2 regions of the Pseudoalteromonas sp. 23_GOM-1509m genome follow, and region 1 is predicted to be linked to the other one. Evidence: predicted binding sites of a transcription regulator. Region 1 holds the regulator's gene; the other holds the start of a gene.
The links. The regulator MetJ, encoded in region 1, represses methionine synthesis genes. The targets are predictions, from matches to a motif close to TAGACGTCTAGACGTCTA.

Region 1 (17,044 bases):
GTATAACGAAGCCACTAACCAACCAATTACCGCGTATTTTCATGGAGCTGAAATTGACTTATATGCGCCGTACATTTCAGAAATGGTACGAGCAGAAATGGTGTCACGCTACGGTATAGATAAAGCCTATAACTCAGGGTTTAAAGTGTACACTTCTGTTGAATCAGATGTTCAAAAAGCAGCACAAACAGCTCTAGTTAATAACCTACATGCCTACGATATGCGCCATGGTTTTAGAGGCCCTGAAGCCATATTGTGGGATCCGCAAACAGAGCCGCCATTAACGCAGTCGAAATTATTAAACACTTTAAAAACTGTTAATGAATTTGGCCCTTTAAAAACGGCTGCGGTGTTAAGCGTGAGCGATAAAAGCGCTGAAGTTATACTTAAAAGCGGCGAGCGCACAACCCTTACTTGGGATAACCTAAAATGGGCACGTAAGTTTATTACACGCTATCGCCAAAGCTTTGCGCCTGAAACAGCAAGCGATATATTAACTCCAGGCATGCAAATATGGCTGCGCAAAAATGACGATAATAGCTATATTTTAAGTCAAATACCTGAAGCGGCGAGCGCCATTGTTTCTTTAGACCCACAAGACGGGCGCATAAAAGCCATTGTTGGTGGATATAGTTTTGAACAAAGCCAATATAACCGAGCTGTACAAGCTAAACGCCAAGTAGGCTCAAATATTAAGCCGTTTATATATTCAGCTGCGCTTGAAAAAGGCTACACACTAGCGTCAATTTTAAATGATGCTCCTATAAATCAATGGGATAAGAGCCAAGGCGTTGCATGGCGACCAAAAAACAGCCCAGCTATTTATAATGGCCCAATTCGCATTCGTCGTGCTTTAGCCCAATCTAAGAATGTAATTTCCGTACGCTTATTAAGGGGCGTTGGACTGCAAAGAACAGCCGATCATTTATTAAAATTTGGTTTTGACGATAAAGATATAAATCGTAGTGAGTCACTGGCATTAGGCAGTGCATCCATTACGCCGCTTGAATTAGCTCGTGGGATGAGTGCTTTTGCTAATGGCGGTCACCTAATTGAGCCGTACTTTATTTCACAAATCCAAGATGCAATGGGTAATACGTTATTTAAAACCAATCCCACCATTATTTGTGATGATGAAACGACAACACCTAGCTCGCTAATGCTAGGTGAGCAAGTAGCACCAAATTGTGCGCCGCAGATCATCTCTAAACAAAATGCATTTTTAATTGCCAGCGCAATGAATAGTGCTATTTGGGGTGGCGGTAGCTGGTCACATAAAACCGGTTGGAGTGGAACAGGCTGGCGTGCACAAGCGCTAAAACGTCGCGATCTTTCTGGTAAAACAGGCACGACTAATGATTCTGTAGATACTTGGTTTAGTGGCTTTAACCGCGATGTGATGACATCAGTTTGGGTTGGCTTTGATAACCCAGGTAATACACTGGGACGCTCAACCTACAATAACAACTTAGGAAGTGGTCAAATATCAGGTGCTGAGTCAGGCGCAAAAACAGCTCAGCCTGCATGGGTTGATTTTATGCGCGCCGCACTGGATGGCAAACCTGCTGCGCCCATCGAACCACCTGAAGGCTTAGTTTCTATTCGTATTGATTTAGAAACCGGATTATTAAGTCATAAAAACGATTACACCAGCCGTTTTGAATACTTTGAAAAAGGCACCGCTCCTACCAAGTATGTGTTATCACAACCAAGTGATATATTTGAAGAAAACACTAAAACTGAAGAAGAGCTATTTTAAATATAGCGAACAGTAAAAAGGCCGCAAATTAGCGGCCTTTTTGATGGTCTAACTAATATTTTGTACCAACCAGTATAAGTCAGAGTGAACGCCAGCAGCAGTCACTTCTTTACCCGCACCGGGGCCTTGTATCACTAATGCGTTTTGGTTATACCACTGGGTATTAATCACAAAAATATTATCGCCAGGGGTCAAATTCGCAACCGCTTCGCTTTTTGGTACATAGGTAATCCCTACCTTAGCGTTTAGCGTGTTGTTTTCAAACTCTAATAACCCAGTGTAGCACAGTGCAGCATTTTGTTGCTGAGCCGCTTGCGCATGCTGCTCAATAAATGCATCTAAACGAGCCTTATTATCAATAAAGTCATTCCAGCTGCCTGCACTTAACTCATCGGGCATCAAAGCGGATAAAGAAATGTCATCAAGTTCCAATTCAATACCTAATTCACGCGCTAAAATAAGCAACTTACGTTGCATATCTCGTCCAGATAAGTCTTCTCGAGGATCAGGCTCTGTGAATCCCAAAGCTTGTGCTTCTAGAACTAAATCTGAAAACGCTTTACTGCCATCATACATACTGCATAACCATGACAGTGTGCCAGAAAACACGCCTTCTATTCGCGTTATTTTATCGCCACTATTTTGTAAATCAGCCAAGGCAAAATTAATCGGTAGTCCGGCCCCTACACTTGCATTATAACGCCAATGTAAGCCACGTTGAGCAAGGCTTTCACGTAGTGTTTGATACCACGAAAGCGATGCGGTTCCCGCGTATTTATTAGCACTAATTAGATGGCAGTTTAATTCAACTAACTTACTATAAAGCTGACTAAAATGTTCACTGGCGGTAATGTCGATCACTATTTTATGTTCATACTCAAGAGTATCTATGTATGACAATAAATCGGCTTGTTTATAGGAGCTTGCATGGTTTTCCCATTGAAGTTGCCAGCTTTCACAGTCTAATCCATTAGCATTCACCAGCATCTGCTCTGAGCGTAAAAGCGCTACTAACTTGACGTTAAAATCAGTTGATAAGCGTGCTAGTTGAGCAGGTAATTGGCGCATAAACTCAGCACCTACATTACCAAGTCCTGCAATAATTAAAGCTATTTCTTGTGCTTTATTAATGAGCTTGTCATGTAACAGGCTCAGCACATCACTTTCAAGTACTTGATCGGTTAATAGTAACGTATATCCCTCACCGTAATGGGTAAACCGAGGCTGGATAGATTGTGTTTGTAATAAGGCTTCACTTTGCTTACCAAGCGGCGCTACCTCTTGATCAGGTGCAATAATCGCCACCCCATTTAAGTTTGACTCACTAATATTGGCGCGGCCAGCAAAATAATTAGCCACCTGATGTGTCGCTGACGCAGGGACTAGTAAGTAGATTTCGCCTTCGTGTTCAAAGTGATGCAAACTATGCTGAATAAGTTGGCTAACATGTGCTACTTCGCCTTCACTCAGATCATCAACAATGAGTAAATCAACATTATTTACTGTGGTTAAAAAGCGTTTTTGTTTACTCATTCCTAGTTTAACTATTTCGGTATGACTGCCTTGAGGATCGTAACTACTGCGAACAACTAATTCTATATCGGTATCTTTTAATGGCGATAATGTTTTAGCGTGTAATACTGGATTACCTAACCTCGCTAATAAATTCGCTTGATCACGGCACACTCGCGCATACTTAACCGCATTAGCAACCTTACGCGGATCAGTACTAAAAACACCTTGAGTGTCAGTCCAAATAGAGACTTTTTTAGCATTGCAATACCGCGCTAATAAAGTGGTACTGTAATCACTGCCATTTCGCCCTAAGGTCACTGTTTCACCATGTAAATCAGCCGCAATAAACCCAGTAACTACATTAATTTTACTCGTCTGTATGGCTTTTAAGCACTGCTGCTGATTATTAGCATGCTGCAGCTGTCCGGTATCTAACGTAAATAACTGCCTAGCGTCATGGGCACAAGCGCTAACGTTAAGCTGTTCTAAGTAAGCGCTTAGTAACCTTGCAGACCACAATTCACCATGTGCTAATAACGCAGCTTCAGCTAATGTTCCTTGCTTAGTCTGCTTGGTAATAATACTGAGCTCAGTTTCAAGTAAATCAAGCGCATGGTGCTTAGCGTTAGCTATTAATAATTGCTCAATCAGAGCTATTTGATGGTTACTCAATAGCAATACAATATCAGCAATAGCTTGAGTGTCTTGCTGTTGATAGCTTTGCCACAGTTTAACTAAGGTATCGGTGGTTTTACCGGCAGCCGATACCACCACACAATCCCCAGCTTGAGCATGAGTTAAAATAATATTTGCGACACTTTTAAAGCGATCCGCTGAGCTTAAACTCGAACCACCAAATTTATGAACCTGATTTACCATATTAATACCGACTCGCATTTATGTTTTGTATTTTGAAGATTGGTATGCACTACCATAACGCCGGATGCGCCGCGTTTAACTTTGCTGAACCAAATGATTCACTAGCACCACTTTTTGCCGATAGGCCGGGATCGGCTTGTCCTGGGCGCACCAAATTAAATACCCTGTCTAAGTCAGCGAGTAAATCATTTACATCTTCAATTCCCACCGAAATACGAATAAGCGTGTCGCCTACTCCGGCTTCTGCACGCGCGGTTGCGTCCATGCCGGCGTGGGTCATAGTCGCAGGGTGACAAATCAAACTTTCTACTCCACCTAATGATTCCGCTAAGCTAAATTCATTTAAGCGCGTTAAAAACGCTGCAGCATCGTTTATATCGCCTTTTATATCAAAGCTAACCATAGCACCAAAGCCAAGCTGCTGCGCCTTAGCTAGCGCATGTTGAGGGTGTGATTCAAGACCTGGGTAGTAAACTTGGGCAACAAACTGGGAGCGTTCTAAATACTGTGCAATGGCGAGTGCATTTTCTTGGTGTTGCCTTAAACGCACGTTTAAAGTACGTAAGCCTCTGAGCGTTAAATAGCTATCAAATGGCGCGCCGGTGATGCCAATGTTATTTGCCCACCACGCTAACTCTTCACCTAACTCAGCAGTCGCTGCGATAACCGCGCCACCAACAACGTCTGAATGGCCATTGATATATTTTGTGGTTGAGTGCACCACAATATCAGCGCCAAACTTAATCGGGTTTTGTAATGCTGGCGATAAAAATGTGTTGTCGGCGGCAACCAGTGCACCACACTGTTTAGCTGTATCAGTTACCGCTTTAATATCTGTTAAGCGTAAAATAGGATTGCTAGGTGTTTCAATCCAAATCAGCTTAGGTTTAATAGCAAGGATGCGTGTCAAACTGTCGCTTTTGGTAAAATCGACCACTTCTAGTTTTAATAAGCCGCGCTTTTCTAGCGAAGTAAATAAGCGATAGCTGCCCCCATAACAGTCATGAGGGATCACTAACGTATCGTCACTATTAAGTAATTGTGTTGTTAGGTGAACGGCTGCCATGCCTGTTGCGGTAATAATGCCTTTAGCGCCACCTTCAAGCTCCGTGAGCGCCTCAGCCAAAATGTCACGATTAGGGTTACCACTGCGGCCATAATCATATTGACGCTTTGTATCAAAGTCAGCAAATGAGTAAGTTGTTGATAAATAAAGCGGTGGAACAACCGCACCATGCTGTTTGTCGGCTTCTATTCCACTACGAACAGCAATTGTTGCCTTATTTTTTTCACTCATTTTCGCTACCTTTACTAATTTGGATGTTTAGACGTCTAAAAGGTAGCGCATGCAATTTAAGATGTCAAAACATTTAAATGTCTAGATAGCTAAATAACTAGTATTTGACTATCTTTTTTAAACCGATAGAATTTCACGCATATTTACACGCTTTGATGCTGTGTGAGCAATTTATAATCTGAGGCAACGATACATCTTATGGCTAAATGGAATGGTGAATATATTCACCCATACGCAGAACACGGGAAAAAATCCGAACAAGTAAAGAAGATCACCGTTTCGATCCCGCTAAATGTATTAAAAGTATTAACTGATGAACGTACTCGTCGTCAAATAAACAACTTACGTCATGCAACAAATAGCGAGCTTTTATGCGAAGCGTTTTTGCATGCGTTTACCGGGCAACCGCTGCCTAATGATGATGATTTGCGTAAAGATAACGCAGAAAAAGTACCTGAAGAAGTGAAGAAAATAATGCAAGAAATGGGACTAGAAGTGCCTATTTTAAATGAAGACTAGAAGGGTCTTTATACAAAAAAACCTCAGCAAATGCTGAGGTTTTTTTTTGCGCTAATTTACACTTAACAATTACGCCATGTAGTTTTCTGGCATATCAATTTGTGCAACGCCAGAGTCTACCGCCGCCTGCGCAACCGCTTTAGCTATACGTGGTAACAAACGTGGATCCATTGGTTTTGGTATAATATATTTAGCACCAAACTCTAATTTGTCGATGCCTGCGGCAGTAAGCACTTCAGCCGGTACGGGCTCTTTAGCAATACTGCGGATTGCTTCTACAGCAGCAATTTTCATCTCGTCGTTTATTTCACTGGCACGTACATCTAACGCACCACGGAAAATAAACGGAAAACACAATACGTTATTAACTTGATTCGGATAATCAGAGCGACCTGTAGCCATAATTAAATCGTTACGTGCAGCGTGTGCTAATTGCGGATCGATTTCAGGATCGGGGTTTGAACAAGCAAATACCACGGGTCTATCAGCCATTAATTTTAAATCTTCAGGGGCTAATAAATTAGGGCCCGATACACCCACAAACACATCGGCATCTTCAATTACATCTTGTAAAGTACGTTTATCGGTATTGTTTGCAAATAATTGCTTATATTCATTCAAGTCATCACGACGCGTATGAATAACTCCTTTGCGATCTAACATATAAATATGTTCACGCAACGCGCCACACTTAATTAAAAGCTCCATACAGGCAACAGCTGCAGCGCCGGCACCTAAACATACAATAATTGCATCTTCAATTGCTTTGCCCTGTACTTCCAGCGCGTTTAGCATACCCGCAGCCGTTACAATAGCCGTACCATGCTGATCATCATGAAAAACAGGAATGCTACAACGCTCTATAAGCGCTTTTTCTATTTCAAAACACTCGGGCGCTTTAATATCTTCTAAATTAATTCCACCAAAGGTGTCGGCAATATTAGCCACCGTGTTAATAAAGTCTTCGGTAGTACGGTGCTTAACTTCAATATCTATAGAGTCTAACCCTGCAAAACGCTTAAATAGTAGCGCTTTACCTTCCATAACGGGTTTTGAAGCCAGTGGACCTAAATTACCTAAGCCTAAAATTGCGGTGCCGTTAGTAATAACCGCAACCATATTTCCTTTACCAGTATATTTGTAGGCATTTGCTGGATCAGCGGCAATTTCACGAACAGGTTCTGCGACACCGGGGCTGTATGCGAGCGCGAGGTCTTTAACCGTCTCAGCGGGCTTGGTCAGCTCAATACTGATTTTACCTGGAACGGGATGGGCATGGTAATGTAGTGCTTGTTCACGAAAATCTGACATAACGCGATTATATCCTGCAATTTAAGTTAAAGTGAGAGGTAGTTTTAATCTACGATACCTTTATTATTTTTAAATTCCAAGCAATATCAGGTCTATCCTGTTATATGCTAGAACTGTTAATTTTAAGTGATTTATCAGCAACTTCCCTAGATTATCCTGACATTTTTAAAATATAAATTCGTCATAAAAATGAAAAATACAGGTACTTTTTGCCCTTGTTCTATTTTTATAAAGCGTATTTTTTAGTCTTAAATTAAAATAGTGAAATACCGAATTTTATTTAACTTTAAACACAAATAACCTCACGTTACCTGCATTTGAGTACCATCTTTAAAGTTTAACAAATAAAAATATAGAGAATATTGGCTGTTTTGTCTGCAAATGTTTATGCATACTCAGAATAAGAACAGGAAATAGTTATGCAAAAAAAATAAATACAAAATTGCTAAGAAAGCAGGTAGGAAAGTAAATTTTGGCCACAAAAAAAGCACCCTAAGGTGCTTTTTTTACATAGAAACAAAAAATTATTTTTTGCTGCTAAGTGCACCGAAGCGCTTGTTGAAGCGATCAACACGGCCGCCAGTGTCTAAAATCTTTTGCTTACCAGTGTAAAACGGGTGACACGCAGAACATACGTCTAAGTGAATGTCTTTACACAGAGTAGAACGAGTTTCGAATTTGTTTCCGCATGAACAAGTTGCAGAAATTACTTCGTACTTAGGGTGAATACCTTCTTTCATAGGAACCTCTAGTTAAGGCCGCATCGCTCTCCAAACCCGAAGTCTGGCACCATACGTCGTTAAAACAAATTTATTGGTCGCGAATTTTATCCAACAACCCGCACGCACACAAGCTTTAATTACCCTTTTTGCTAAAAAGTCGGCAAACACCTATTCATTACTGATTTGTCGGTAGGCTTTTAATGCTATTTTTAGTACATTAAACCATTACGTTAATTGGTTGAGTTGTTATGCGTTTTGCTGAAGTTGCAATAAAAGTCCCCTTGCCTCGCACCTTTGATTATAAAGTGGATGAGCAATTAGTACCGCTGACTCAATTACAGCCTGGTATGCGCGTGTTAGTCCCTTTTGGTAATCAACGTAAAGTAGCAGTTATTCTTAGCTTAAAAACGGAAACAGCAGTCCCCGAAGGCAAAATAAAATCTATTATTGAAGTTATTGACGACTCACCGGTGTTATCTGCGCAGCATTTAGAGCTACTGAAATTTACAGCGCGTTATTATTGCTATCCACTCGGTGAAACTATTCATATTGCATTGCCCAGTGCACTGCGCCAAGGTGAGTGCCCTGATAAAACCAGTATAAACATGGTGACATTAAGCGAAAAGGGGGCACTTTTACCGTCTTTAAAAGCTAAAACACAGCTTAATTTGCTTAAGCAATTATCAGCGTCCGGTAAATCATCATTAACCGAACTCAAAGCCCTCGGGTTTAATAAAAAAACCATTGATACCCTTTTAGATAAAGAGCTAATAATTCAAACCATTGAGCACGACAATCAATGGCAACATACCTCGCCAACGGTTGGCAGCAAGCCTCGTTTGAATAAAGAGCAAGCCATTGCCTGCACTGCAATTAATCAAAGTACGGGGTTTAATAGCTTTTTGCTAGAAGGTGTCACTGGCAGCGGAAAAACCGAAGTTTACCTGCAATGCCTAGAAGAAGTATTAAAACGTGGCGAACAGGCGTTAGTGCTCGTTCCTGAAATCGGGCTAACGCCTCAAACGGTCAATCGTTTTAGACGTCGCTTTCCTGACACTCCTATTATGTTATGGCACTCGGCATTAACCGATAACGAACGTCTACAAACATGGCGTTTTTGCGAAAAAGGCAGTTGTGCCATTGTTATAGGCACCCGTTCGAGTATTTTTCTGCCATTTTTAAAGCTTGGGATGATTGTGGTTGATGAGGAGCATGATGCCTCATTTAAACAACAAGACACTTTACGCTACCATGCCCGTGATTTAGCTGCGTATCGTGCCTATCAGCATCAAATTCCACTTATTTTGGGTAGCGCTACGCCAGCACTAGAAACACTGCATAAAGCTATTAATAACAAATACCAGTTGCTTACATTAAGTGAGCGCGCACAAACCGCCACCGATAATCAGTTTAAGCTGCTCGACATGAAAGGTCAGCCTGATCGAGCCGGTATTGCACATGCCAGTCTTGCAATAATGCGCCAGCACCTGAATAGGGGAAAGCAGGTGATGGTATTTTTAAATCGCCGTGGGTTTTCTCCTACCTTGATTTGTCATGAATGTGGTTGGTTGAGTGAATGTAACCGCTGCAGCACCAGTGCGACTTTTCATAAGGCAATAGGCCAAATGATTTGCCACCATTGTGGCGATCAATATCATGTACCACATCAATGCCCTGACTGTGGTAGTACGCAAATCTTTCCTAACGGCAAAGGCACCGAGCAAATAGAAGAGTTTTTGAGTAGTGAATTTGCAGACACCCCGATCAGCCGTATCGACCGTGATTCAACTCGGCGTAAAGGTAGCCTTGAAAAAGCACTGGATGAAATAAACCAAGGCGGCGCACGTATTTTAGTTGGTACGCAAATGCTGGCAAAAGGTCACCATTTTGCTGATGTTAGCTTAGTACTTATTTTAGATGTCGATAGTGGTTTGTATTCGTGTGACTTTAGGGCTACTGAGCATTTAGCACAATTAGTAACACAAGTTGCAGGACGCGCGGGACGTTCTGGCGAACCCGGTGAAGTATTATTACAAACGCACTTTCCTGAGCACCCGCTATTACAAGACTTAGTTAATAATGGCTATCAAGATTTTGCCCGCTTTGCACTCACTGAGCGAAGTGATGCACAGTTGCCACCTATTACGAGTATGGCAATTGTTCGCGCACAAGGGCATAACATAAAGCAAGTCGTCGACTTTCTCACGGATTTGGTTCCTGTCAATGGGGTATCTGGTATACAATTGCTCGGACCGATCCCCGCGCCTTTAGAAAAAATTGCGGGAATGTATCGTTTTCAATTACATATTCAAGCGCAAGATCGACGCATACTACATCAGTATCTCGCGCAAATGGTTGATTATCTCAGCACTAGCAAACTTGCACAAAAAGTTCGCTGGAGTTTAGACGTAGACCCTACAGACATGATTTAGGTAAGGCCACATATAACACCATGGCACAGCACGATTATATTAATAAAAAACCAAAAAATAGAAAAAACACTAAACAAGAGCCGGCTAAAAAACCCTTCCCGTTTTTGTTAATCATTATTGCCTTGTTACTAGTCGGTGGTTTTGCATACGGACTCTGGTTTGTTAAAAACAATGCCGATCCAGAGCTTGTTGAAAAGCAAGCAAATCCAACACCCGAAAAACAAGTAGAAATAGCTAAACCGCGGCCACCTAAATTTATTAAAGAAATTAAAGAGCATGAGATTCAGGTTGAAGTAAAAGAACTTGAACAAAAAGGCCCTTATGTCATGCAATGTGGTTCATTTAGAACCCATCAGCAAGCTGAAACCTTAAAAGCTAAAATAGCCTTTGCAGGATTAATTTCAGAAATCAAAAAAACCACAGGCAGCAATGGTATTTGGTACAAAGTGCGTTTAGGGCCTTATGAAACCAAGCGTCATGCAGAAAGTGACAAGAACAAACTTAAACGAATTAATATTGTCGGCTGCGGAATTTGGGGCTGGACTTGAATTTAAACCATTCACCCATATAACCTCTTCATAATCGTTTTTTACGCGCTGCCCCTTGCAGCGCGATGATGAGGAATAACATGACTACAATCGTAAGTGTACGCCGTGATGACAAAGTTGTTATTGGTGGTGACGGCCAAGTATCTCTTGGTAACACAGTAATGAAGGGCAATGCCCGAAAAGTTCGACGCCTTTATAATGGCAAAGTTATCGCTGGGTTTGCTGGCGGCACTGCTGATGCCTTTACTCTTTTCGAACGTTTTGAAAGCAAACTAGAAATGCACCAAGGTAACCTCACTAAAGCGGCTGTAGAAATGGCTAAAGATTGGCGTAGCGATCGTGCCCTGCGTAAACTTGAAGCTTTACTTGCTGTTGCTGATGAAACAGCTTCGCTAATTATCACCGGCAACGGTGACGTGGTGCAACCAGAAAACGACCTAATCGCAATTGGCAGCGGCGGTAACTTTGCGCAATCAGCTGCAACCGCCTTATTAGAAAATACCGACTTAAGTGCTCGTGAAATTGTAGAGAAAAGTCTAACAATTGCTGGCAACATCTGTGTATTTACGAATAACTTCCAAACTATCGAAGAATTGTAATAGGAACTCGCTATGTCTGATATGACCCCAAGAGAAATTGTTCATGAGCTAGACCAACATATTATTGGCCAAGCTAAAGCGAAAAAAGCGGTTGCTATTGCCCTTCGTAATCGCTGGCGCCGTATGCAGTTAAACGAAGACTTACGCGCAGAAGTAACGCCAAAAAATATCTTAATGATTGGCCCTACGGGTGTAGGTAAAACTGAGATTGCTCGTCGTTTAGCAAAGCTTGCCAATGCACCTTTTATTAAAGTTGAAGCCACTAAATTTACAGAAGTAGGTTATGTCGGTAAAGAAGTTGAAACTATCATCCGTGATTTAGTTGATGTTTCAATTAAAATGACACGAGAGCAACAAACTAAAAAGTTCAAACATCGCGCTGAAGAAGCGGCTGAAGAACGTATATTAGATGTATTACTGCCTCCAGCGAAAGATCAATACGGTGAAGTTCAGCGCGATGAAAATTCATCGACACGCCAATCGTTTCGTAAAAAGTTACGCGAAGGCCAATTAGATGACAAAGAAATTGATATTGATTTAGCCCAAGCTCAACCTAATATTGAAATTATGGCTCCTCCTGGTATGGAAGAAATGACCAACCAGTTACAGGGAATGTTTCAAAACATGGGTGGTGATAAACGCACTAAGCGTAAGCTTAAAATTAAAGAAGCGTTTAAGTTACTTACTGAAGAAGAAGCCGGTAAACTGGTTAATCCTGAAGAATTAAAAGAACAGGCCATTTTTGCAGTAGAGCAAAACGGCATTGTGTTTATTGATGAAATAGACAAAATTTGTAAACGTGGTGAAGCCTCAGGCCCAGATGTAAGTCGTGAAGGTGTACAACGTGATTTACTTCCGCTTATTGAAGGCTCTACCGTTAATACTAAGCACGGCATGGTAAAAACTGACCACATGTTGTTTATTGCCTCAGGCGCATTCCAAATGTCTAAACCATCAGACATGATCCCTGAGTTACAAGGCCGTTTACCTATTCGTGTTGAACTTGAAGCACTCACAGCCGATGACTTTAAACGTATATTAACGGAGCCACACGCGTCACTTACTGAGCAACAACGCGAGCTACTCAAAACAGAGCAAGTCGCTATTGAATTTAGCGACGACGCAATTGAGCGTATTGCTAAGGCAGCATGGCAAGTAAACGAAAAAACCGAAAATATCGGTGCGCGTCGCCTTCATACAGTTATGGAAAGGCTAATGGAAGAGATTTCATATGACGCTTCTGAAAAAGCGGGTTCAAGCCTTGTTATTGATGCCGCCTACGTTGAAAAACACTTAGGTGCGCTAGTTGAAGATGAAGACTTAAGTCGTTTTATTCTTTAATTGAAAACACAAACAGTTATACTAAAAGCCTCCAATATGGAGGCTTTTTTGTAAGCGAGATGACGATGAAACAAGTTACAAAAGTGCACTATCATAGTGTGAGTAAAAATTTAGATGTTTATTTTGATGATCACTCTGAGGTTATATTTAGCGCTGAGTTTTTACGGGTACACTCTCCCTCAGCAGAGGTTCAAGGCCATGGATCTGAGCCTATGAAGTTAGTACTAAATAAACAAGCAGTGGGCATTAAAACCATTACGCCGGTAGGGCATTACGCGTTACGTTTAGAGTTTGACGATGGCCATAACAGCGGGCTGTTCAGCTGGCAATATTTTGCTAAGTTACAAGCTGAACAAACAAGCTTATGGGATACGTATTTAGAGCGTGTTAAACAACATGAAAACAACAAAGACAGCGTACCCATAAAGTTTGTCCCCTAGTATTTAGTCTGAACTTATACTCTGTGAATGAGAAAAAAGCGGCAATTAAGCCACTTTTTTCTGTTAGTAGTTAAACCTTATATTTTGAAATCGCTTGATGAAGTACCCTTGCTTGCTCAGAGACCTCTTCACTGGTTTGCGCATTAGTCTGTGAGTGAGCCGCAGCCCCCTCTGCAATATCTCGAATACGGACCACGTTTTTATTTACCTCAGAAGCCACCTGACTTTGCTCATCAATAGCAGTAGCAATATGTGTACTCATTTCCATAATAGTTTGCACATCAATAGTAATTGATCCTAGCAGCTCACCCGCTTTTGTTGCTTGTGTAGCACTTTCGCCACCTTGAGTACGACATTGGTGCATGATACTCACAACTTCTTGAGTACGCTGTTGTAGGGTGTTAATAATGCCTTCTATTTCGCTGGTTGACTCTTGCGTACGCTGTGCAAGTGAGCGCACTTCATCTGCAACAACCGCAAAGCCACGACCTTGTTCACCCGCTCTCGCCGCTTCAATGGCAGCATTTAAAGCAAGTAAATTAGTTTGCTCTGCAATCGCACGTATCACATCAAGTACAGAACCTATGGTTTCACCATCTTTTTCTAGCTGAGACACCACGCTGGAAGCTTTACCAAGTGAATCAGATAAGGCATTAATATGCTTAATAGTTGACTCTACTTCAACCTGACCTTGCTGGGCGCTTACATTGGTCGATTCAGCTTTTTTAGCGGCGGCTTCAGTATTGTGTGAAATATCTTGAATCGTTGCCTGCATTTCTGTAGCAGCGGTTGCTACCATATCCGCTTCATGTAATTGCTCTTGCATACCAGAGCTAGTCGCTGAGGTTGTTTCAGATAGGTTCCCTGTTGCTATATTAAGCGTTGTTAGAGCCGTATTTACTTCGTAGATGAGATCTTTAAAGTCACTAATTAAACTATTAAAGTCTATGGTCATCCTCGTTACTTCATCTTTCCCTTTATGCTCTATAAACAAGCTTAAGTCATTGTTTTGTCTTATCTTATCTATTGCTTGATAAACTTTTTCAATAGGCTGGATAATTGAACGACTGGTCAAGTACACAAGTAGCATAACGATGATACTAGCAATTATAAAAATGACTATTGCTAATAATTGCGCCTGCTGCGCCGTTTCACTTACTTGCTCTTTAGTCGCATTAGTGATCAAAGTAACCACTTCATCACTTTTCTTAACACTTATTCTCATTTTCCCTAGGGCACCCGAATTTAAATCGACGCCTAATTCCACCTGCGCCTCTACCAATGCAGTAAATTTATTTTGGTAGTTGGTCATTAACGAGGCTAATTGATTACGTGTATTATTGGGTAGCTCTGCAGCATTTACTTGTTGTTTTAACTCGCTTGCTAATTTATTAAATCGATCTAAATACTTGGTATCTAAACGTAGCATAAAATCTTTTTCAGCTCGACGCAGCTGTAGCATAGTGGTGAGTAATTGGTAATTATTTTGCTCACTAAGCAATGTTTCTATTTTATGAACTGCTTCTCTCAGCTCGCCATATAAAGCGTCTTTTGGGTGCAACCCGATTTTACGCTGTAGTTTTACAACATTTTGAAAGTCGTCATAGTACTGTTGGGCTAACGTAGAAAATTGATTGACCTGAGCCGTAGCAATATTTAAATCTGCAGATAAAACAGATAGCTTTTCTAGTTTAAATTGTAGTTTTTTATATTCTTGTGCAAATAGCTCTAAACTAGACTCATCTTTGTAAAACAAAAAGTCTTTTTCGTATTTACGCATCGAAAGCTCATGCACATCTAGCTCTTCAGCGTACTGAATAGTTTCATTTAATTTAAGCATAATACGTGCTTCATAAATGATGATGCACAGCATAACAATCATGGCTAAGCCAACGATTAATGCGTTAAATTGTAAACGACGTTTAATCGTTAGATTCTGTAAAAAGTTCATTGTAAATACCTATATTAAATTTGCCAGTTCAGTATAACGTGATGCTTTCTTGTATTAACATAATTTTGTTACATGAAATAAACAATAATGCCTATCATTAAAAACCATAAAAAAGGGCTACCAGTAAAATTTAACCATTAACAAACTCCCTTTATACAAATGGACAATATAATCATCGGCCTAATCACAGTATTGTTTAATTTTTACAGTCTCGCCAATCAGAACTTAAATCTCTCGCACTTAATAAGCGCTCAGTCCATAGCTTTAAAATATTTATTTATAAAGATGACAATTTTATTAAAAAATTATGAGTCGTGTTATTGATTTAGTTCTATTTCTGGCTAAATTTACTGCAATTAAGTCGTTGTTATTGAATATAAGGAGGGTATACTAAGTCACTAACTTATGTATCTTTTGAGGATAAAATAATGGATTACAGCACTTCTGATTTATGTGACCATTTCGCTGATGTGGTTGACGTGCTTGAACCTATGTTCATCAACTTTGGTGGTCGACACAGTTTTGGTGGCCGCATTAAAACGGTAAAATGTTTTGAAAATAATGAACTGATCCGTCAATTGCTTTCTCAAGATGGTACAGATCAGATTTTACTTATTGATGGTGGAGGCTCCACTCGCAGAGCCTTAATTGATATTGAACTGGCTGAGCTGGCACTTGAAAACAATTGGCAAGGTATTATTGTATATGGTGCACTGCGCCATGTTGATGAACTTGAAGAACTGGATTTAGGAATTCAAGCCATTGGATCAATTCCGGTTGCAGCTGACAGTGAAGGCGCGGGTGAAAGCGGCATAGGCGTTAACTTTGCGGGTGTATCATTTTTCGATGATGATTTTGTTTATGCCGACAGTACAGGTATTGTACTTTCTGCTGAAGAATTAGAGCTAGAAATAATAGAACTGTAGCGTGACAGCACACCTTAAAGTATATAACGAAAGCACGCTCAAGCGCATTTGTTCTAACCGTGCAGGTGAACAAAAAGCGTGGCAGTCAATGGCATTACTTGACGCAAACGTTAATATACAACAAGCGCTTACTGATGCTGCACAGTTTGGTATGCGCTTTGTTTTACTGGGCGTTTGCGAAGACATTGGACCTAGAGCCAATTTAGGTAAAGGCGGAGCACAACATGCTTGGCCCGCTTTTTTACAACACTTTTTAAACCAACCTCACAATCACGCTATTGCCATGCAAAAAGTGTTACTCCTTGGCGAAGTAAACCTCGATGACTTAATGGAACAAGCACACCCGCTTGATAACCAAAATCCTCTCGATTTAGACCAATTACGTCAGTTGTGCGCTGAGATTGATGTGCGGGTTGAAGCAATTTTAAGCATGATTTTTAAAGCCGGTCTTGAACCCATCATTATTGGTGGCGGACATAATAACTGCTTAGGTATTATTCGCTCGCTTGCAAAATATAAAAACAGCGCAATTAACGCCATTAATTTAGACCCCCATGCCGACTTTAGAGAGTGTGAAGGCAGGCACAGTGGCAATGGGTTTCACTACGCCTATCAAGAGCAGCACCTTAACAGTTACCATGTGATTGGCTTGCATGAGCTTAAAAATAATCAACAAATTTTTAATGCGATGCAAAGTGCAAAATTTAGTTTTACCAGCTATCAAGCGATTAATGTTAGGCGAGAAATAAGTTTAACAGAGGCAACTAACAATGCACTAAACGCATTTGATAACGCACCGTTAGGA
Region 2 (17,044 bases), on a different contig from region 1:
ACGGCGCATGGCTTTTTCATCTAGGCGGTTATGCCATAAATCGTGAATGTAGTTTTCACAATGTACTATTTCTAACTCTTCAACACGACCATGTGGTGGCTCTAGGATATTGCTGCCAGCAAGCCCAAGGGTTTTAACATGCTGGTGTAGCTGTGCAAATTTACTCATTACAAAGCGGTGTTTGGGATCAAAACTAAACGAGTAATTAGGATGATAAACTAAAGGTAGATTGGGATTTAAACTCATATCTGCGTCGTTTAATTATTTTTGGTTATGGTAATCAACTTCACGCAGTGCGTCTATTTATGTTTGGTAAATAAGCGTTTCAAGCTCGCGGTGTAATAGTGTTTCATCAGCAAGGTTTAGTTCAACCAAGCGCTTTAAATGCGTAATGCTGTCTATATCAATGTTATGACATTTAAGACCAATATGATTTTCTTCTATATGACGAATAACCACCGGCATTTTTATTTCAATATCGCTTTGTGGCAAGGTAAAACGTAATATTGCTTCGTCATTTTTGTTGCCTGTAAAGGCATCGCTTTTAGTAATAAGCGCACCATGTAAAGAAATATCTAATAGGGTACATGCATACTGGGAGCTAGCCGTTTCCAATTGCGCTGCTGTAGAGAACATAATACGAGAAAATTGCCGACGGTTTTGCATAATAATCTTATAAAGTTGTTATTTATAATAAGCATAGCTGGTAATGCTCAACACGCCAATTTGCTCAAAGATAAAAATAGCTCGCATAAAAAAGCCCCGCATAAAATGCAGGGCTTTTAACTTATTCACTGTGGCTGTTAGCCAATTTTTTTGTACTTAATACGCTTAGGCTGTGCAGCTTCTGCGCCAAGGGTCTTTTTAAGCCACTCTTCGTACTCAGTGTAGTTACCATCAAAGAAGTTAATTTGGCCTTCGTCACGGTAATCTAAAATGTGTGTAGCAATACGGTCAAGGAACCAACGGTCATGCGAGATACACATGACACAACCAGGGAATTCTAAAATAGCATTCTCAAGAGCACGTAATGTTTCAACGTCCAAGTCATTGGTTGGCTCATCCAGTAGCACTACGTTGCCGCCTGCTTTTAACAGCTTAGCTAGGTGTAAACGGTTGCGCTCACCACCAGATAAGTCTTTAACAAACTTTTGTTGATCGTTACCTTTAAAGTTAAAACGGCTAACATAAGCACGGCTTGGGAACTCAAAGTTACCAATTTTTAGTACATCTTGGCCATCAGAGATTTCTTGGAATACCGTTTTGCTTTCGTCCATGTTGCCACGGAACTGATCAACAGTTGCCAGTTCTACTGTTTCACCAATGCTGATATTACCGCTATCTGGCTGCTCTTCACCGCTTAGCATTTTAAATAGCGTTGATTTACCTGCACCATTGGCACCAATAATACCCACAATAGCGCCTTTAGGCATGCTAAAGCTTAAATCATCAATTAAAACACGGTCGCCAAAGCTTTTACGTAAGTTGTTTACTTCTAATACTTGGTCACCTAAACGTGGGCCAGGTGGAATAAACAATTCGTTGGTTTCGTTACGTTTTTGGTAATCAGACTGTTGTAGCTCGCTAAACTGTGCCATACGCGCTTTTGACTTAGCTTGACGACCTTTAGGGTTTGAACGCACCCACTCAAGTTCTTGTGCAATTGATTTTTGACGTGCTTTTTCAGATTTTTGCTCTTGCTGTAAGCGGGCATCTTTTTGCTCAAGCCAAGACGAGTAGTTACCTTCCCACGGAATACCTTCACCACGGTCAAGCTCTAAAATCCAGCCAGCAACATTATCAAGGAAGTAACGGTCATGCGTTACTGCCACAACGGTGCCTTCGTAGTCATGTAAGAAGCGCTCTAACCAGGCAACCGACTCAGCATCTAAGTGGTTAGTTGGCTCATCGAGAATCAGCATGTCTGGCTTTTCAAGTAACAAACGACAAATAGCAACACGACGACGCTCACCACCCGATAGGTGCTCAATTTTAGCATCCCACTCAGGTAAACGCAGTGCATCGGCAGCACGCTCTAATACGTTATCGATATTATGACCATCATGCGCTTGAATAATCGCTTCTAATTCACCTTGCTCTTTTGCCAGTGCGTCAAAGTCAGCGCCTTCCATTGCGTATTCGTTATACACTTCGTCAAGGCGGTTAAGGGCATGTTTTACTTCACCCACAGCTTCTTCAACAATTTCACGAACTGTTTTGCTTTCGTCCAAAACAGGCTCTTGCGGCAAGTAACCAATTTTAGTGCCTGGTTGAGGGCGAGCTTCACCTTCAAAATCTTCATCAACACCTGCCATAATGCGTAGTAATGATGATTTACCAGAACCATTTAGACCTAGCACACCAATTTTTGCACCAGGGAAAAAATGCAACGAAATATCTTTTAAGATAGTGCGTTTTGGTGGCACAACCTTAGATACTCGACTCATCGAGAATATAAACTTATCAGGTAAAACCATGGAAGAAGCCTTCAATAATAATAAAAATTTCAATGCTGTATTGTAGTGGCTCACAGGTGAAACAGTCAACGAATGGGGCTGTTTTAAAGTACATATTCAATTTGTACAAACCGCGTGAATAAATTTCATTTAGACATCTATACATCTAGAGGTTGATATTTTTGACATTCTGTTCATAATGAGAGCGTATTAATTCTCGGTTTTTATGAGCAGGAGCTTTAAGAATGCCAATTACAGTAGAAGACGAATTGCCAGCTATTGCACGTTTACGTCATGAAAACGTGTTTGTAATGCCAAAAACGCGTGCAAAAACGCAAGAAATACGCCCTATGCGTTTGGCTATTCTTAATCTTATGCCTAATAAAGTAGAAACCGAAGTACAGTTTATTCGCTTGTTGGCTAATTCTCCGCTGCAAGTAAATGTAGAGCTACTGCGCCTTGACACGCATCGTAGCAGTAGTAACTCAGAGCAACACTTAGATACCTTTTATCGTTACTTTTCAGAAGTGAAAAACAATAATTACGATGCACTATTAATTACCGGTGCGCCTTTGGCACATTTAGAGTATGAAGAAGTGGCGTATTGGGAAGAATTCAAAGTGATTATTGATTGGGCCGAGCAGCATGTAACCTCTACTTTGTTTTCGTGCTGGGCTGCCCACGCGGCTTTATATCACCGTTATAATTTAAAGCGCGATTTAAAAGAAAATAAACTGTGTGGGGTGTTTACCCATCAATGCTACTTTGCCCATGGTGCACTTACCCGCGGCTTTGACGATACCTTTTTAGTGCCGCACTCACGCTATGGCCACATAGATATAAATAAAATAAACGCTTGTGAAGAGCTGGTGGTATTAGCGGGCTCTGAACGAGTCGGGGCGTATTTACTTAAAAATAAATCGGGCAGCCAAGTATTTATTACCGGCCACCCCGAATACGATGCCGACAGTTTAAAAGCCGAATATGAACGCGATTTACAAAAAAGCCCTGATGCGCCAAAGCCCGAAAACTATTTTCCTGATGACGATGCCAGCAAACAACCGTCTAAAACATGGCAAAGCCACGCGTTTTTACTGTTTTCAAACTGGTTAAATTATTACGTTTACCAAACCACACCCTATGATATTAACTTAGTTAGCCAAGACGTAAGGACTAACAACTATGCCGAATAATCCTCAAAACAATAAGCATCAAGAGCTGAGTGCTGCGCTCAAACAGCGTATTTTAATTTTAGATGGTGCAATGGGAACCATGATCCAAGCGCATAAGCTTGAAGAGCAAGACTACCGTGGTGAACGTTTTAAAGATTGGCACGTGCTTATTAAAGGTAATAATGATTTATTAAGCCTAACCAAGCCTGAAATTATTACTGATATACACCGCAGCTTTTTAGCCGCCGGTGCCGATATTATCGAAACTAACACCTTTAACTCTACCACCATTTCGATGGAAGATTACGACATGGCGAGCATAAGCCGTGAAGTCAATTTAGAGTCGGCTAAGTTAGCCCGCGCTGTATGTGATGAATTTAGCGCCAAAACCCCAGAAAAACCGCGCTATGTAGCCGGTGTGTTAGGGCCAACGTCTAAAACCTGTTCGTTATCGCCGGATGTAAACGACCCCGGTTATCGTAATATCACCTTTGATAAGTTAGTGACTGCGTATGTTGAGTCAACCCTTGCGCTTATGGAGGGCGGTGTAGATATTATTTTAATCGAAACCATATTCGACACGCTTAATGCAAAAGCCGCCTCGTTCGCAGTAGAAGAAGCGTTTGAACAAGCAGGGCGCACATTGCCAGTGATGATTTCAGGTACTATTACTGATGCCTCAGGCCGTACGCTTTCAGGGCAAACCACCGAAGCATTTTATAACTCTATTCGTCACATTAAGCCGCTTTCAATTGGCTTAAATTGCGCCCTTGGGCCAGATTTACTGCGCCAATACGTTGAAGAGCTATCACGTGTGTGCGAAACCTTTGTCTCTGTTCATCCTAACGCGGGCTTACCCAATGAGTTTGGAGAATACGACTTAGAAGCAGACGACATGGCAAAAGAGATCATAGATTGGGGTAAATCGGGCTTTATTAATATTGTTGGCGGTTGCTGCGGCACTACGCCTGCGCACATTCGTGCCTTTGCCAAAGGGCTTGAAGGCACAGCACCACGAAAATTACCTGAGCTTGAAGTGCGTATGCGTTTATCAGGCCTAGAAGCCTGTAACTTAAATTAAGGAGCCGCCAATGACCCAACAAATTGCAGTATTTACCAATGTCGGCGAGCGTACTAACGTAACTGGCTCGGCCATGTTTAAACGTTTGATCATGGAAGAAGACTACGAGACCGCCCTTAATGTAGCTCGCGAACAAGTAGAAAATGGCGCCCAAGTTATTGATATCAACATGGACGAAGCCATGCTGGACTCAAGAGCGGCCATGGTGAAGTTTTTAAACTTAATTGCCTCAGAGCCTGATATTTCTAAAGTACCTATTATGGTCGACTCCTCTAAATGGGAAGTAATAGAGGCAGGCTTAAAGTGTATTCAAGGCAAGGCCATTGTAAATTCAATATCGCTTAAAGAGGGAGAAGAGCCGTTTAAACGCCAAGCTAAAATTATAAAACGCTTTGGTGCCGCCGCTGTTGTAATGGCATTTGATACTGACGGCCAAGCCGATGCTGCAGACCGTAAGTTTGAAATTTGTGAGCGCAGCTACCGTATTTTGGTTGATGAAATTGGCTTCCCGCCAGAAGATATTATATTCGACCCCAACATATTTGCCGTTGCCACCGGCATAGAAGAGCACGACAACTACGCCGTAGAATTTATTGAAGGCACCCGCCGTATTAAGCAAAACTTACCCCATTGTAAAGTGTCGGGTGGGGTATCAAACGTATCGTTTTCGTTTAGAGGTAATAACCCAGTACGTGAAGCGATTCACTCGGTGTTTTTATACCATGCTATAAAAGCGGGTATGGATATGGGCATAGTAAACGCAGGGCAGCTTGCGGTTTACGACGACATCCCCGAGGAACTTCGTAAAGCAGTTACTGATGTAATTCTTAACACCGACTCAGGTGCGGGCGAGCGCCTTGTTGAACTTGCGCCTAAATATTCAGGCATGGCACAAGCTGAGCGGGTAGAAGATTTAGAATGGCGCACTTGGCCTGTAGAGAAGCGCTTGGAGCACGCCCTTGTAAAAGGCATAACCACCTTTATAGATGAAGATACAGAAGAGTGCCGTGCTGGCGCCGATAAACCTATTCACGTCATTGAAGGGCCACTCATGGATGGCATGAACGTGGTTGGGGATTTATTTGGTGCCGGTAAAATGTTTTTACCCCAAGTGGTTAAATCGGCTCGTGTGATGAAGCGAGCAGTGGCCTACCTTGACCCATTCATTGAAGCCGAAAAAGAAGAAGGCGCCACCAACGGTAAAATTGTTATGGCTACCGTAAAAGGTGACGTGCATGACATAGGTAAAAACATCGTAGGCGTAGTACTACAATGTAATAACTACGAAGTAATCGACCTTGGGGTAATGGTACCTGCCGAAAAAATACTGCAAACCGCCATTGACGAAAAAGCCGATATTATAGGCCTTTCAGGTTTAATTACCCCATCGCTTGATGAAATGGTACACGTAGCCAAAGAAATGAAACGCCGAGGCTTTGAGCTACCGCTCATGATTGGTGGGGCAACCACCTCAAAAGCGCATACCGCAGTAAAAATAGAGCCGCAGTACGACAAAGGCGTGGTGTATGTAAATAACGCCAGCCGCGCCGTGGGTGTGGTGTCTAATTTATTATCAAAAGAGCATAAAGCAGAATTTTTAGCTAAAACCACCGCCGAGTACGACAAAGTACGCGAACAACAAGCACGCAAAAAGCCGCGCTCAAAACCAGTTACCATACAGCGCGCCCGCGATAATGCTGCAAAGCTCGATTGGGATAACTACACACCACCCGTGCCGAAAAAGCTGGGCGTGACCGAGTTTAAAAATGTATCAATCGCGACTCTACGCAAATACATAGACTGGACGCCGTACTTTATGACCTGGTCAATCGCCGGTAAATATCCGCGCATAATGACCGACGAAGTAGTGGGTGAACAAGCACAAAGCTTGTTTAAAGACGCCAACGACATGCTCGATGAGCTTGAAAAGTCAGGCACTTTGCAGCCATTAGGTGTTATTGGTTTATTCCCAGCTAACCGTGTGGGCGATGATATAGAAATTTACACCGACGAAACGCGAAAAGAGCTATTAACTACCTCATGCCATTTACGTCAGCAAACCGAAAAAACCGACTTTGCTAACTACTGCCTAGCCGATTACATTGCGCCAAAAGGCACACCCGATTACTTTGGTGCGTTTGCGGTAACAGGCGGTTTAGAAGAGGACGACCTCGCCAATGCGTTCGATGCCAAGCAAGACGACTATAATAAAATAATGGTAAAAGCCGTAGCCGACAGACTCGCTGAGGCGTTTGCCGAATACTTGCACGAACAAGTGCGTAAAGAGTATTGGGGTTATGCACCGGATGAAAACCTGGGTAACGATGAGCTAATCCGCGAAAATTACCAAGGTATTCGTCCAGCACCGGGTTACCCAGCGTGCCCAGAGCACACCGAGAAAAAGAAAATTTGGCAACTACTCGATACCGAAAAGCGCATTGGTATGCAGCTCACCAGCTCATACGCCATGTGGCCAGGTGCTGCGGTTTCGGGTTGGTACTTTTCACACCCACAAGCGAAATACTACGCCGTTGCTGCAATACAGAAGGATCAGGTAGAAGACTACGCTAAGCGAACAAATATGACGCTCGCAGAAGCCGAAAGGTGGTTATCGCCTAACTTGGGGTATGAGCCGGAGTAAAGCGAAGTGGTTAAATAGCGAAGCGGTCAGTTTTTAGCTGTCAGCTATCAGTTAAAACAAAAACGAGCCAAGTTAGGCTCGTTTTTTATTTTTGTATCTTTTTATCGCAATAAATATCGATAACTCAATTGTTTACATAATAGGCATTAGATGTGACTATTGAATGAATTGAACGTGTAGTCTAGGTATTAATTTTTTGGACTAAGCATAAAGAATACTAAGTTTTAGTTACTCTAATTAAGGAATTATAATGCAGACAATTACGGAAGATCAGCTATCTCTTGAATATTACGGTGCAGCAGTTGAAAAAGGGCAGCTAAAAGCGAAAGATGTTGCTCGCTATATTTTAGCACTAGATGAATTTATGAACGTGATTACAACAGAAGCTTATGGTAAAGATGCATCGCTATGTATGGATGTCTCAGGTTTTAGAGGGCAATCATTTGATATTGATTTTTTACTACAGGTGGTAGGTTTATCCTCTGGAGCATTATTTTGTACTAGCTCCCCCAAAGACCTTATTACTCTGGCTACTGACTCAATTAAATTATGTATTCATTTAGCTGGCAATCAACCGAAGCAGTGCACACCAGATAGTAATGCGAATACAGTTAATATCGAAAACTCTAATGGTCATACTCAGGTATTTCATATTCAAACGCTAAACGTTCTTTCTGATCCAAAAGCTGCTAATTCGTTAGATACATTTATTAGGGAGCCTTTGGTTAAAGGATTAAGCGAAGTAAAGTTAAAATCTTCAAAGTTTGATATCCAAACTAAAGCTTCGGCTAATGATGCTGAATTTTTTAAACCTCTTGATTTCGATTTACCAATTTCAAAAAATACAATTACTACAGGTTTAACGATTGAATCTCCATCCTTTAAAGATGGAAATAAGTGGAAATTATTTGATGGACAGTCCAGTTTTTATGCAGAAATTACTGATAGAGAGTTTATTGATACTGTTGATAAGGGAGAGAGGTTTGGAAAAGGGGATCTATTAATAGTTGAAATGGAAATAATTCAGACTAAAACACCGCAAGGTTTGAAGATCGAAAAACTTATTACGAAAGTTACCGATCATAAAGAAGCGCCTCAACAGAAAGGTATGTTTTAAGATTTTAGGTCAAAGTATTAGCACATAACGAAAGTCAAAATTGAAGGTTTTTTAATGAAGTATCTAAATTACATATTGCTTTGCCTATCCCTATTTTTCACATCGAACACATTTGCGCTTGAGCAAAAGTATCACGAGAGTGTTTTACCTGTTATTGCTGCTTTTAAAGCACATGATAAAACTGCGATTGCTGCGCATATTCGCTACCCTTTAAAAAGGCAGTATCCACTTCCTGATATTAAAAATGAAGCTGAGTTTATTACCCGTTTTGATGAAGTGTTTGACGATGAACTTGTTACTATTATTGGCAGCTCTAATATCAATACCGATTGGGATAAAGTAGGCTGGCGCGGCATTATGCTCAATAACGGCGTAATGTGGGTAGACACAGACGGCAAAGTTATTGCTGTGAATACACAAAATACCACTGAGCAAGCACATGCAGAAAAGTTAATTGCTCAAGATAAACAATCACTCCATTCAAGTATTAAAACCTTTCAAAAACCAATACTCGATTGGAAAACAGCTAACTATCGTGTTCGTGTTGATAATTTAGGCGGTGGAAACTTCCGTTATGCGTCGTGGAGCATTGATAAAAGCCCAAGCGATAAGCCTGATATCGTTTTATTTCATGGTGAGATAAAGTTCAGTGGCAGTGGCGGCAATCATCACTATACGTTTAAAAACGGACGTTACAGTTACGTATTGCAAGTAACTGTAATTGGTTGTGGTACCTCACCACCAGGTTGGCTTGAAGTATATAAAGACGAAAAGTTGTTATTGTCTGACGCTGTGATCAGTGCAGTTAATAAAGCTAATTAAGTTTCTAGTGAAGAGCGGCTATTTTTAACTTACTGTGAAACGTAAACTGCGATCGAGAGAGGGAACTAGCTATGAAAACGATTGGCATGCTCGGAGGTATGAGTTGGGAGTCAACAGCCAGCTATTACAAAGCTTTAAACGAAGGCGTTAAAAACTCATTGGGTGGGCTACATAGTGCTAAGATTTGTATGGTGAGCGTCGATTTTGCAAAAATTGAAGCGCTACAGCATCAGAGCGATTGGCAACAAACAGCCAATATTCTCACCGAGGCGGCTAAATCTGTAGAGGCTGGTGGTGCCGACTTTTTACTTATTTGTACCAACACTATGCATAAAGTGGCCGATGAGATTGCCAGTAATATTACCATTCCTATTTTGCATATTGCCGATGCCACCGCTGAGCAACTAAAGCACGATAACATTACGCGAGTAGGGTTGTTGGGAACGCAATTTACAATGGAGCAAAACTTTTACAAAGAGCGTTTAACTAATAAGCATAACATTGAGGTATTAATACCTGAGCCTAATGAGCGAAAGCGAGTGCACGAGGTTATTTATTCGCAGTTATGCCTAGGGATTATTGATGACGATTCGCGAGCTGATTATATACGCATTATAGAGCGCTTATTTGCACAAGGCGCGCAGGCCATCATTTTAGGCTGTACTGAAATCGCCTTGTTGGTAAAGCCACAACATACGCGGGTTCCGCTTTACGATACCACCAAAATACATGCCGAGGCAGCAGTGAAGTTAGCGCTGGCAAAATAGTTAAGCTTGAGATAACAAAAAAACCGCCAATTGGCGGTTTTTTATTAGCAAGTAAAGCTGTTAACACGCTTTATTTTAATGGCCTTTCTCAAAGTCATTTACTTCGCGCTCGGCTTCCTCTTTCGATTTACCGTATTTTTGCTGAATTTTACCAACAAGCTCGGTACGGCTACCTTCAATTTTATCTAAATCATCGTTGGTAAGATCGCCCCATTTTTGCTGCGCTTTACCTTTAAGTTCTTTCCAGTTTCCTTCGATACGATCGCTATTCATAATTAGCTCCTTATTAAGAGTAATGATTTTTCATTTTAAAAGCGTTACTAATAAAATGATTTTTAACGTTCACTTATAAAGTTGCAAAGGCTATACCAGAAAATAAAACTTTTAATTTTATTTATATATCAACTGCTTATGGTTTTTTGATGCGTAAAGTTTTTTAGCTGGTGGCGAGCTTTATAAAAATTCTGCAGGGTGGCTTGTAATTATTGCAGGGACTGTGACTTCAGGGGCTGTTACTTCAAGGGGGATTATTGCAGGGACACTATGCTGGTTTTTTATAAGTACAAAAAAAGCGAGCTGTTAAAGCTCGCTTTGGTGTTTAATAAAGGAATTAATGTCTAAAGCTTGGCATTAGCGCAGGAATGCCTGGCAGCATACCTACCAGTGCCATTACACCGGTTAATAACACAAACATAATAAGTGGAATGATCCAGCGGCTCATTCGTGATAAATCAGCACTTCTTTCTTTACAGCCAATAAGGCCTAAGTTATCAAGTAGCATAGTTAATGACCAACCAAATGCTGGGTTTACTAAGCTTGATGCAAACACCACAATGGCAGCTGATTGCGTGGTTTTACCTTCACGGGTCATTTCCATACCCGCTTCAAGTAGTGGAATAAACACCCCTACAATTAAGGCAACACACAATACTGGCTGCCAAATAGCTAAGTCCATTGGGTAACCCCAAACACCCGCGATAATACAAAATAACGCAGTTAAAATTGCGCCTGCAGGAATAGGGCGTTTTGCAATAGCAGCAGGAACAATGTAAGTGCCCCAAGATGACGCAAAGTTAGCACCGCCTAATAGCGAGCCAAAGGTTTGTCTTGTTGATGCGCTAAGCATGGTATCGTCAATATTCATTTGTACTTTTTCAGTACGCTCTGGGTAACTAATTTTTTGAAATACTTGATGGCCTAAAAAGTCAGGCGACCACATAGCAACCGCTAAAACTGCAAAAGGAAGTACAACCACAAAGCTTTCTGCTGTTGGTAAGCCAAGCATCCAGCCAGTGTTTTCCCCCCACCAGTACATAGGGTTCATGTTTGGTAAGCCCGGTGCAGTATGAAACTCAAACGGTGCGCCCAATGCAAAAGCAGTAAAACCACCAATTAAACAGCTCAGAGGCACGGCTAACCAGCGTTTTTTGTAATGCTCCAATAAAGCATAAAGTAAAATTGTGGCTAAGATTACGATAAAGGCAATATGGGTCATTTGAATTTCTTCAGCCCATGCAAATAGTTTTTTAACCTGAGAAATGGTACCCACAAAGCCTAAATAGAGAAGCAAGCCACCACATACCCCTTTACTGGTGAGCTTGGCCATGAGACTGCCGCCTTTACTAAATGCTAATATCAATCCAAAGGCACCTATGAGCAAACCAAAGGCCATAGGGTGTCCGCCTGCGGCAACCACAATAGGAATTAATGGAATGAGTGGGCCATGAGTTCCCGCTAAATTAGCGGTCGGTAAAATAAAGCCTGAAAATAGTAAAATAAATAACGAAACAATTAACAGTTCGTAGCGTACGTTTTCAAGTACAAAGCCATCACTCAACCCCAAAGGGCCTGCAAACGTGGCAGCAATGGCTGCAACCATCACAACTTTACCTATAGTTGCGGCCATCGCTGGAATGGTGTCTTCAAATTCAAAGCGATAATCTCTAAATGGTAAATTTGGACGCCAGCGTTTTGGCTGCATAATTTGCAGTTCGTGCTCTAGGTAAGCGTCGCGGCTTTCAAACTCAGAGCTGGGCTTATGAAGATTTTCATAGCTATCGGACACGGTTTGAGTATCCGCTCCTGGTATAGCATCAGATGAATTATCATCTAGCGGCTTGGTGGTCATGACTTCTCCTGCAACTTAGTTGCTAACTCAAAATAAAAATACAGCTTTTACAAAGCAAATGAACATTGAGTGCGCAGGGTAAAACAGCTTGCTACAGATTGTAATTAGGCAAAAGGTCGTGCATAGCCCAGCTTAACGCTTTGTAAGTGTTAACAAAAATAGCAAAGGGATATGTTGTAACTGGCTTGTTAAATTTAAAAGCCATTTAAATTCAATGGCTTATGTTTTGTTTTTGCAGTGTGATCTTGCCATGTAAAATAGCAGAAAGGTCATAAAATCAGCAGATTCAGCAGCAATCATTCTTTAGTCTAATAAAGGTGGCGTTAGCCGCTATTTGCTTATTATAAATACAACTAGCCGCAAAGTTGCACAAAAGCTAACAATACTAAGCTTTAACGGAACGACTATTTTTGGACTCAAGATAGGGTTTTGAAAGGTAATAATAGGAGTAAAGTAAAAATATGGCGTAAAGTGACTAAACAAGGAAAAGCCTTTATGGAACGTATTTATAAAGGCATTTCTGGGTACGCTTGTTTGTTTTCACCGCCAGTTAAACGCTGTAACAACCGACGTTGGCTTGACAGTAATTGCCCTGAGCGTTCATTCATTATTTTGCAGGTTTTAGTTTTTAGCTCAAGCTGGTGTAATAATTTTGTAGTGAGCGAGTTTATATCAGCAGGCAGCAACGCGGTTAATTGTGCTAAGCCTTCTTTGCCACCTTGCAAGCCTAAACTCACCAAAAAGCCATCGCGCTGATTATGCGATTCATTTAAGCTTTCTAAAAAGCCAAGCATTTTTTTATTGTGTGTTTCTAGTTGCACATTACGTTGGCTTAGCAATTCGTATTGCGTTTCAAGTAATTCAATTAATGCGTCTAGCTTAATAATGTCTTGTTGCAGACTTACAATATACTCTTTTACAGTTTTCATTTTTTATGAAGTTCAACCATAGCGTTAACGGTTTCATCAATGTTAATTTTAAATTCACCACTGGCAATTGCCGCTTTCATCATGGCTACTTTATCCATATCAACGTCTGGCTTTGCAGCTAAATCTTGAAATGTTGAGTCTATTGATTTACTTAATGCACTCACTGAGTTTACTTGCTCTTGTTTAGTCGCTACAGGTTGTTGCTCTGGTTTTGCATCCAGTGAAGAACGCTGGTTTGTTTTTTGGCTTTGCTCAACCGCAGTGGTTGTTATTGCGCTTATATTCATTGTTTATTACCTAATTCGTTTATCGAATTTATATTGCTTAGTTTATATCAGCGACCAAGTACAAGCATTACTTAACTTTTATTTCGACATTTTTTAAAATGTCGCCTCTGCCACACCTTGCGCAATTACTCTACCTTGAACTACTTTTTTTGATGATAAATTTTTTACATTAATAACCTCACCAAGTTGGCCATCTTCAAGAGCAATGGCTTTAACATTGGCCGAGAAAGTTGCGGTATTTATTTGCAGTGAAATATGCTCATTTTTATTGATTAAATACTGCTTTTCTAGGTAGCGGGTGGAGATCACCGTGCCTTTATCAATCTCGCGTTTAACGGTGAGTCCAACTAGCTGATCAATACCGGTTTCGCCTTGATGGCGGTGCTTGCCTAAATCCACGCTTTTGTATTCTAAGTCTTGCTTATTAAGCACTTTACCTCGGTTTAAAGTGTGTTTTGCTGCCACTAGGTTTATCCACACACTTACTTTGGCACTGGCTCTAAAGCGCCAAGCAGGCGATGGGCAAGATACAGAAATACTCACCCTGCCTGCAGGTGGCGTGTGACTTTGTGAGCGAGTGATTTGCAACTCATCACAGTTTAGGTTTTCGCTACCTTTAGGAATAAATAGCTCTATGTTTTGCTGCTGACTCTGCGAATTAATCGAGTGCAAATAGCTATTTATTTCACTGTGTAAAAACTGCCGAATTTCTTTATCAAAATTAATGGGGGTGGCCATAGCATGAGCTGGCAGTAGTCCAATAGTTAAAAGTAAGCGGAAAAACCAACGCTTCCCTTGGGGAAGTTCAGCTTCCGTATGTTGGGCTGTTTTTTGCTCTTTTTTTATATAAGTCATTGAAAAAATATACTTTTAAAAGTTGGCATAAAGGTTGTTATACACAAGGTAGAAAGTGTATGCGAAGCGCGAAAGCATACAAGAAACAAAAATTAGAGGCAACAATGGAACTATTTGATAAAGCGTTAGGTGTTCACCCTTTTTCAATGAAATTAAGGTTAGACAGAGCAGAAATCATTGCCAGTAACTTGGCTAATGTTGACACGCCAGGGTTTAAATCTCGAGATGTAGATTACCGTCAAATTATGCAAAGTGTTTCATCCAGTTTTTCGCAAAACAGAGATGTTGATTTTGCTGGCGTACAAACAGATGAACTTAAATATCGCGTTCCTTATCAACCATCAAGTGATGGCAATACTGTTGAGTTAAATATTGAGCAAGCAAAATTTGCTAGCAACAGTATGGATTTTCAAACCAGTTTGACCTTTTTAAATATGAAAATAAATGGCTTACATAAAGTTATTTCAGGGAAATCATAATGTCTTTTAATTCAATTTATGACGCTAGCGGCAGCGCCATGCGCGCTCAAGTTATTCGCCTCGATACCATTGCATCTAACTTAGCGAATGCCGATACCGCAGCCGGTTCAGAAGCCGACGCTTACAAGGCACTTAAACCGGTATTTTCTGCTTTGTACAAACAAACTCAAGACAGCCAATCAATTTCAGCCTCGGTTGATGTACTAGGGATCACTGAGTCAAACCGAGCGGTAGAGCAGCGCTACGAGCCAAACAACCCAATAGCTAACAACGATGGTTATGTATTTTACTCCAACGTAAATGCACTTGAAGAAATGGCAGACATGATGTCTGCAAGTCGCAGCTATCAAACATCTGTTGAAGTAATGGGGCGTGTAAATAGCATGCAGCAAAGCATTCTTAAGTTAGGGCAATAATATTATGCAAGTTAATTCAGCCGTTCCAAGCGCTGCAGACGCCACAAAAAACACCACGAATATTGCCGGTAATAGTTCTGCAGATGAAATGTCGACCATGTTTTTAGAGTTACTCGTTGCGCAAATTAGTAATCAAAATCCATTACAGCCTATGGATGGCACTCAGTATGTAAGCCAGCTTGCGGAGTTTTCGAATGTTGAGTCGTTACAAAGCATTCGCCAAAACACCGCCGATGGCTTGGATTATGTCAGCAGCTTAGCGGTGCTTGAAGCCACCAATATGGTTGGCCAAACGGTTGATGTGCAAGCAAGCAGTATTGCCCTTGAGCAAGATGGCAGTGTCTCAGGCATGGTTAATTTAGGTGAAGCCGCAGACTCTGTCACAGTACAACTTTATAACCAAGATGGTGAGTTAGTTGAAGAAAAACAACTGCCTTATTCAGGAGTCGGTTCGCTGCGTTTTGAATTTGAAAACCAAGAAGCCGGTGCGTATGCAGTGAGAGCGTATGCCACTACAGCAGAGGTGCCAAAGCAGCTTGATATTTGGTTAAGCGGTGAGGTTGAGCGTGTTTCTGTAGGTAAGTCGTTAGAAGATATTTTATTGCAAGTCGATGGTTTGGGTAATTTTGGTATCACTGAAATTAATCAAGTGGCATAAATAAGAGGAATAAATAATATGTCTATGTTCAATATAGGATTAAGTGGTCTTAAAAGTACCCAAACAGGATTAGAAGTAACCAGTAATAATATTGCTAACTCGGGTACTGCTGGTTATAAAAATAACACTGCAGAATTTGCCGCGGTTTATAACGGTAGCCAACGGGGCGGTGTAAAAGTTGCTAATGTTAAAGAAGATTTTGTTACCGGTGGTGAAATTGTGCGCACTGGTAATGCGCTGGATATCGCTATTGATGGCCAAGGGTTTTTTGCCATATCAGAAAACGGCCGAACGGCTTACACCCAAGCAGGCCAGTTTCAGTTAGATAACGACTTAAATATTGTTAATGCCAACGGCGGCAAACTGCAAGGCTTTGGCGTGTCTCAAGTTGATGGTGGTGATCCGACAATTGTACCGGGTGTATTAACCGATTTAAAAATTGAGGGTGGTAATATTCCCGCACAAGCAACGAATGAAATTACTTTTAATGGTAACTTAAGTTCGGCGAGTGATTTAATTCCTTACTCTGCAACAGACCCTTTTGATCCAAAAGATGGCAGTCAATACAATTTTTCTCAATCTACTGAAGTGTTCGACTCATTGGGTAATAGTCATGTAATGACCCAATACTTTAACAAAACAGCTGAAAATGAATGGCAAGTCATGTACTTCGTTGATGGTAACCCATTAGTTGGCGGTATCAGCGCTGGAGGGAGTAATGTAACAAATACTCAAAGTGTGAAAGATAAAGATGGTAATGCAGTTGATGCGATTGTTACTACGATAAACTTTGATTCAGAAGGTCAAATGAGCCCTTTAGGTCCAATTAACCCACCAAATGACCCAGATTTGGATAATAATACAATAGATCCATTTAACTTACGCGAAATCACACTTTCATTCGGTGCAAGTGGCGGCGGTGCGCCAATGAATGTAAAGCTCGATATGGTTAAAACCACCCAGTTTGGTAGTAGTTTCGCAATGTATGAAAACGATGCGAATGGTTATACATCAGGTTCTTTCTCTGGGGTTTCAGTTGAAGATGATGGCAAAATTTACGCAACATTTACTAACGGTGAATCTAAATTACAAGGCCAAGTTGTACTTGCTTCGTTTGCGAATGTTGATGGTTTAGAGCAAGGCAGCAATACCGTCTGGTATCAAACTGAAGAGTCTGGCTCTGCACTCTACGGCGAGCCAGAAAGTGGATCTTTGGGTAAATTGCTATCGGGTTCA

Region 2: a site for MetJ is predicted at 2,608-2,625, ahead of N523_RS0116975 (homoserine O-succinyltransferase). Genes of this name have one in related genera too.

The regions. Positions count from the first base shown of each region.
Region 1 covers NZ_JADO01000011.1:55,351-72,394, reverse strand. The annotation lists gene N523_RS0104955 (penicillin-binding protein 1A) at 1-1,759, shown strand, start outside; gene metL (bifunctional aspartate kinase/homoserine dehydrogenase II) at 1,808-4,153, opposite strand; gene metB (cystathionine gamma-synthase) at 4,203-5,450, opposite strand; gene metJ (met regulon transcriptional regulator MetJ) at 5,649-5,969, shown strand; gene N523_RS0104935 (malic enzyme-like NAD(P)-binding protein) at 6,039-7,280, opposite strand; gene rpmE (50S ribosomal protein L31) at 7,805-8,020, opposite strand; gene priA (primosomal protein N') at 8,251-10,434, shown strand; gene N523_RS0104920 (SPOR domain-containing protein) at 10,455-10,982, shown strand; gene hslV (ATP-dependent protease subunit HslV) at 11,063-11,581, shown strand; gene hslU (HslU--HslV peptidase ATPase subunit) at 11,594-12,922, shown strand; gene N523_RS0104905 (gamma-butyrobetaine hydroxylase-like domain-containing protein) at 12,988-13,362, shown strand; gene N523_RS0104900 (methyl-accepting chemotaxis protein) at 13,433-15,313, opposite strand; gene rraA (ribonuclease E activity regulator RraA) at 15,742-16,239, shown strand; gene N523_RS0104890 (formimidoylglutamase) at 16,241-17,044, shown strand, end outside.
Region 2 covers NZ_KI912434.1:283,319-300,362, reverse strand. The annotation lists gene N523_RS0116995 (histone deacetylase family protein) at 1-246, opposite strand, end outside; gene N523_RS0116990 (PilZ domain-containing protein) at 304-666, opposite strand; gene ettA (energy-dependent translational throttle protein EttA) at 804-2,477, opposite strand; gene N523_RS0116975 (homoserine O-succinyltransferase) at 2,702-3,649, shown strand; gene N523_RS0116970 (homocysteine S-methyltransferase family protein) at 3,639-4,709, shown strand; gene metH (methionine synthase) at 4,720-7,350, shown strand; gene N523_RS0116960 (hypothetical protein) at 7,601-8,467, shown strand; gene N523_RS0116955 (hypothetical protein) at 8,522-9,289, shown strand; gene N523_RS0116950 (aspartate/glutamate racemase family protein) at 9,361-10,056, shown strand; gene N523_RS0116945 (CsbD family protein) at 10,132-10,329, opposite strand; gene N523_RS0116940 (DUF3360 family protein) at 10,667-12,184, opposite strand; gene flgN (flagellar export chaperone FlgN) at 12,691-13,113, opposite strand; gene flgM (flagellar biosynthesis anti-sigma factor FlgM) at 13,110-13,400, opposite strand; gene flgA (flagellar basal body P-ring formation chaperone FlgA) at 13,494-14,255, opposite strand; gene flgB (flagellar basal body rod protein FlgB) at 14,315-14,734, shown strand; gene flgC (flagellar basal body rod protein FlgC) at 14,734-15,150, shown strand; gene N523_RS0116910 (flagellar hook assembly protein FlgD) at 15,155-15,808, shown strand; gene N523_RS0116905 (flagellar hook protein FlgE) at 15,827-17,044, shown strand, end outside.